2 regions of the Sodalis sp. RH16 genome follow, and region 2 is predicted to be linked to the other one. Evidence: predicted binding sites of a transcription regulator. Region 2 holds the regulator's gene; the other holds the start of a gene.
The links. The regulator CRP, encoded in region 2, controls carbon source genes, mostly activating them, when cyclic AMP is high. The targets are predictions, from matches to a motif close to ATGTGANNNNNNTCACAT.

Region 1 (3,148 bases), 1.8 Mb from region 2:
CTTCACCCACAAATTGCATATTCATCGGCTTGTTAAGAATACGCGTACGGGTGAAATGCGACAGCATATCCCCCGGCATACCCTTCGGCAGTTCGATGGTGGAGTGGGAAGCGAACAGCTTGATATTGCCGATGTACCGGCTGCTGATATCGCCTTCGTTGGCAATGGCGCCCACGATATGGCGAACTTCCACCCCGTCGTCACGGCCCACCTCAATGCGGTACAAATCCATTTCACCCACGTCGCGACGTTCACGGCGTGCCGGACGTTCACCACCGGCACCGGCGCTTTCCGGGCGGCGTTCATCACGTTCGCGGAATTCACGGCGCGGACGACGGTCAATAACCGGATCCGGCGGCAGGATCAGCGGACGTTCGCCCTGGGCCATTTTCAGAAGTGCCGCGGCCAGGGTTTCCATATCCAGCTCTTCCAGCGGCTGAAGCTTCGCCAGCAGGGCGCGATACATATCCAAATCGCTGCTTTCCAACTGGGCCTGGACCTTCGAGGCGAATTTTTCCAGACGGCGCTGGCTGAGCAACTCGCCGGTAGGGATTTCCACTTCTGGAATAGCCAGCTTCATGATACGTTCGATATTCTTCAGCAAACGGCGTTCGCGGTTCTCAACGAACAGCAGCGCGCGTCCGGCGCGGCCCGCACGGCCGGTACGGCCGATACGGTGCACATAGGATTCCGAATCCATCGGAATATCATAGTTCACCACCAGGCTGATACGATCCACATCCAGTCCGCGAGCCGCCACATCGGTGGCAATCAGAATATCCAGACGACCGTCCTTCAGGCGATCCAGGGTTTGTTCACGCAAGGCCTGGTTCATATCGCCGTTAAGGGCGGCGCTGTTGTAACCGCTGTGCTCCAGCGCTTCCGCCACTTCCAGCGTGGCGTTTTTGGTGCGCACGAAGATGATGGCGGCGTCGAAATCTTCCGCTTCGAGGAAACGCACCAGCGCTTCATTCTTGCGCATGCCGTGCACCGTCCAGTAACTCTGGCTGATATCGGGACGGGTGGTCACGCTGGACTGAATCCTGACTTCCTGCGGATCGTTCATGAAACGACGGGTAATCCGGCGAATCGCCTCAGGCATCGTGGCGGAAAACAGCGCCGTCTGATGCTTGGCGGGGATTTGCGCCATAATGGTTTCCACGTCTTCGATAAAGCCCATACGCAGCATTTCATCGGCTTCATCCAGCACCAAACCGCTGAGTTTGGATAAATCGAGGGTGCCGCGTTTCAAATGGTCCAGCAGACGACCCGGCGTACCCACGACAACCTGCGGCCCTTGGCGCAGGGCGCGCAACTGGACGTCATAACGCTGGCCGCCGTAAAGCGCCACCACGTTAATGCCTTTCATATGCTTGGCAAAATCGGAAATCGCTTCCGCGACCTGTACCGCCAACTCACGGGTCGGCGCCAGAACCAGCACTTGGGGAGCGGCCAGTTCCGCATCAATATTATGTAATAGGGGCAAAGCAAACGCAGCGGTCTTCCCGCTCCCGGTTTGCGCCATGCCCAGGACATCACGGCCCGCCAGCAACTGCGGGATACACTCTAACTGGATTGGCGATGGTTTTTCGTAGCCCAGATCGAGAAGAGCGTTGAGGATGGGAGTGGAGAGTCCCAAATCAGCAAAGGAGGTTTCAACTTCAGACATGTACACGTGCCTCATTTCATCATGGCGGCCAGTCTACATACCTCGTCGTGAAAACTTTCAGTCATTTTCATCAAAAGTGTGAACCGGCTCAAATTGGATTAAAAACGGACAAACAAGCCCTCACCCTCGCAGGTGATAAAAAAAAGGTATCGGGCTGAGTTGTTTAGTTCGTCAGCTATTGCTGGTCCGATTCTGATAGGTCGTCTTGCCCTTGGCCTAAAAGCGCCAATTCCAACAATGCATAGCGGTGCTCAACAAAGTTATGTACGTTGTTAGCGACCGTCAGTTTGAACAGCGCCGAAGCGGAGTTCTTGTCCCCCAGACTCAGGTAGTGTTTACCTAAATAGAAGTCAGTTTCACTGAGATGCTCGGCGAGCGAAGTGTTATCCGTTGCGTCCGCCTTAAGGCGCTCCATCAGCGTTGTTTCACTGATGTCCCCCAGGTAGAACTCGACAATATTCCATCCCCATTGCCCCCTGTTCGCTTTCTGATAGCGCTGTGCCAGCGCGTCTTTGGCTTTGTTGGTGTCGATTTGCTTCTCCACCAGGTAAAGCCACAGCGAACGGAATGGATCATTTGGGTCGTCGCGATAAAACGCCTGCAGATCATCCTGCGCTAAACGGTAGCGGCCTCCATAATACAAGGCGATGCCACGGTTTAAATACGCGTAATTGTAAGTTGGATCAAGCTCTAGTACAGAATCAAACGCTTCATAGGCAGCATCAAAATTGCCTGCCTGCGTTAAATATATGCCGAGATAATTAAAAACTTCCGGCATATCGGGTCGTATTGCCAGCGCTTGTGAAAAATCATTCCGCGCTAGCGCACGCAACCCAAGACTATCATACAGCACTCCGCGCTCATATAATAGCTGTGCTCGTTCATCATCGGTTAGTGCCCGGCTCGCCAGGATTTGTTCCATGCGCGCCAGGATGACTTCCTGTTGTAACGTCGGCTGTAAGGGAACAGCTAATACGTCATCTTTACTACGCCAATCAATGTTGCTGCATCCTGCCAGCATAAACGCCATCGCAACGAACCACCAGCGCAAGTAAGGCCTCATTTCCCACTCCCGAAGAAAAACATTGGATGAACGTCCTGTCCCCCATCGGCTTAACACAAGGCGTCCCGCCCTTGTGATACGATCAGCTCCCTACCGCGTAAGGAGCTGTAAATTGCGCTAACAGTAATTATACTCTTTTATCGTGCCGATTTATTCTACTTCAGGTACTGCCGCATCCTGACCGGGCGTGGTGGCTTCTTTGATGCTTAAACGCACGCGCCCCTGACGATCAACTTCCAATACCTTGACCGGCACTTCTTGTCCCATTTGCAAATAGTCGGCCACTTTTTCCACACGCTTGTCGGCAATCTGGGAAATATGCACCAGACCTTCTTTGCCGCCGCCGATTGCCACGAAGGCGCCAAAATCGACAATACGCGTCACTTTACCATTATAGACCCGGCCCACTTCAATTT
Region 2 (3,148 bases):
GCCAGCATAATGCCCAGCCGGGCGGCGTTGCGCAGCGCCATGGATTTGAGCGAACAGTAGCTGCGCAGCGCCTGCCAGAAAGAGAGCCGTTGCTGGTTATCCGCCATGATATCCCGCCGGTAGAGCGGACGTTGCGTCCTGAGCAGCCGGGCGATGCGGCTGAAGTGATAAAAACAAAATTGCCCCACCGGATTATCCGGATTTCGCTGGGCAATTTTTTCCACCGCCGACAGGGCTTCCGCCATGGTGAAACGGCCCGATAACCGATGATAAAGGATATCGTCCGCTACCACCCGCAGCCGGGCGGCAATCAATTGGGCATTATAGCGGATCACCGCTTCAGCGTGACTCTGCTCCACCAGCTTCTGCACTTCGTCCGGCTGATGCAAACTGACGGCGATATGCTCTTGCAGGTCCAGAGCCACCTGAAATGTCCGCAGCAGACGTTTGTACTGAAGCTGATGGTTGGCCGACAGCATATGCAGCTGCTGGTAAATTTGCGCAATCAGATCAATCACCCGCTGCTGCCGGGCAAACAGCGGCGGCAGGGCGGTTTCCGGGTCGGTATGCTGGGTCAGCAGGCTGTATTTCGCCTCGATATAATCCGCGAGCTCTCTATAGAGCAGGCTGAGGGTTTCCCGCATCGGCTGCTCTTTAAGCCATCGGAACCACAGGCCGGTAAACAGCCCGTACCAGGCGGTACCGGCGATATACAGCAGCGGCGGGATCCACACCGGGGCGTTGCCGGTCAGGCCGAGGGTAAAAATGGCGGCGATAAGGGAGGCGGGTAATAACCGCCCGTGCAACGGACTGATTTCACCGGTGACGCCCAGCACCAGCGCCAGGCCCACCATGATAAAGGGCAAGGGTACGTGTACAAAGAGCAGCCACTGGATCAGTACGCTGCTGACGGCGAACAGCGTACCGCCGATGGCCAGGCGTTTAAAAAAGCGTTTATGCAGGGTATCCAGGCCGGCGATGTTGCAACAGGCGGGCACCAGGGAGAACAGCAGGCCGTTCTGCAGGCTGCCGAACAATAGCCCTATCGCCACCGGCAGGCAAAGCACGATGGTTTGCCGCAAGGCATAGTTGACTTCGGGGTGATAGATCAGTCGACGCCACATGCTGCCAACAAGCAGGCGTGGCACAGAGTACCACGCCTGTTTGATTAACGTTTAACGCGTACCGTAAACGACAATGGTCTTGCCGTGTGCGGAGATGAGATTTTGATCTTCCAGCATTTTCAGAATACGGCCCACCGTTTCACGGGAACAGCCGACAATCTGGCCGATTTCCTGGCGGGTAATCTTGATTTGCATGCCGTCGGGGTGGGTCATGGCGTCGGGTTGTTTCGCCAGATTAAGCAAGGTTTGCGCGATACGTCCCGTGACGTCGAGAAACGCCAGATTACCGACTTTTTCCGAGGTGACCTGCAAGCGGCTGGCCATCTGCGCCGACAGACGCATCAGGATATCCGGATTCACCTGAATCAGTTGCCGGAATTTTTTATAAGAAATTTCAGCCACTTCACAAGCGGTTTTCGCACGAACCCAGGCGCTGCGCTCCTGGCCTTCTTCGAATAAGCCCAATTCCCCGATAAAATCCCCCTGGTTAAGGTAGGACAAGATCATCTCTTTACCTTCTTCATCTTTTATCAGCACCGCGACGGCGCCTTTGACGATGTAGTAAAGTGTTTCAGCTTTTTCGCCTTGATGTATTAGCGTACTCTTCGATGGATACTTGTGAATATGGCAATGAGACAGGAACCATTCGAGAGTCGGGTCTGTTTGCGGTTTGCCGAGAACCATTCGCTGTTATCCTCTTTTGTCATCGCTGTCCTTGTTCAGGACATCGTATTCCCTATTACGGCGCTGTTTTATCGATCCATCTCCGTTGTAAACGGAGCGACGTTAGGGAACTTATTAGGGTCTGGTTTTAGTGATGTTCCGATCGCTCTCTTGCCCTTTCATTATCATGAGGTCGATCCAGCCTTGTTTTTAGCATAGGTTTGAAGCAGTGTCTTCTGTTGTCTTGCATCAGCATGAAGTATGTTAGGTAACATTGCCACCTTTCCAATAAAAATGTAGGGTGCAGGAAAAACTTTTTATCTGGAGTCATCATAATGCAAGCACGAGTAAAATGGGTCGAAGGTCTGTCTTTTATAGGTGAATCCGCCTCCGGCCACCAGATTTTGATGGATGGCAACGCAGGGGAAAAAGCGCCCAGCCCAATGGAAATGGTACTTATGGCGGCTGGGGGGTGCAGCGCCATCGACGTGGTATCGATTCTGCAAAAAGGGCGTCAGGATGTGCGTGATTGCGAAGTCAAGCTGACCTCTGAACGCCGCGACGAAGCGCCGAGGTTATTTACCCATATTAATTTACATTTTATAGTTTCCGGCACGGGGCTCACCGACAAAATCGTCGAAAGGGCGGTGGAGCTGTCAGCGGAAAAGTATTGCTCGGTGTCTTTGATGCTCGGCAAATCCGTGAACGTTACCCATAGTTTTGAAGTGCGTTTGCCGTCCTGAATGACGGATGCGTTACCGCGGGCGCGACGCTCCGGCCGCGCCCGGTTTATTCAATGCGTTTGCCTTCCAGCAGCTGCTTTACCAATGGTCCCATGATCAGTTCCATCGCCAGCCCCATTTTCCCTCCCGGTACCACCAGCGTATTGATATTGGAAATAAACGACCCCTGCAGCATCGCCAGCAGATAGGGGAAGTCGATATGATCCAGGCCGCGAAAGTGAATTACCACAAAGCTTTCGTCCAGCGAAGGGATGGCCTTGGCGGCAAAGGGGTTGGACGTGTCCACCGTGGGAACCCGTTGAAAATTGATATGGGTACGGGAAAATTGCGGTGTGATGTAGCTGATATAGTCTTCCATCGATCGCACCACGGAATCCATCACCGCTTCCCGGGAGTGTCCGCGTTCGCTGGTATCGCGCACCAGCTTTTGTATCCATTCCAGGTTGACGATGGGTACTACACCCACCAGGAGATCCACATGCTGCGCCACATTATGGTGGTCGGTAACCACCCCGCCGTGCAGCCCCTCGTAAAACAGCACATCCGTCGGCTCCGGCAGCGGCTGCCAGGGAGTAAAGGTGCCGGGAATCTGATTGTAGGGAACGGCTTCGTCATAGG

Region 1: a site for CRP is predicted at 1,746-1,763, ahead of yrbN (protein YrbN). Genes of this name have one in related genera too.

Annotation. Positions count from the first base shown of each region.
Region 1 is NZ_CP178737.1:509,033-512,180, forward strand. It holds gene ACL2XJ_RS02320 (DEAD/DEAH family ATP-dependent RNA helicase) at 1-1,669, opposite strand, end outside; gene yrbN (protein YrbN) at 1,681-1,740, opposite strand; gene nlpI (lipoprotein NlpI) at 1,845-2,732, opposite strand; gene pnp (polyribonucleotide nucleotidyltransferase) at 2,883-3,148, opposite strand, start outside.
Region 2 is NZ_CP178737.1:2,280,901-2,284,048, forward strand. It holds gene ACL2XJ_RS10370 (YccS/YhfK family putative transporter) at 1-1,124, opposite strand, end outside; gene crp (cAMP-activated global transcriptional regulator CRP) at 1,176-1,808, opposite strand; gene ACL2XJ_RS10380 (OsmC family protein) at 2,123-2,530, shown strand; gene ACL2XJ_RS10385 (phosphoribulokinase) at 2,577-3,148, opposite strand, start outside.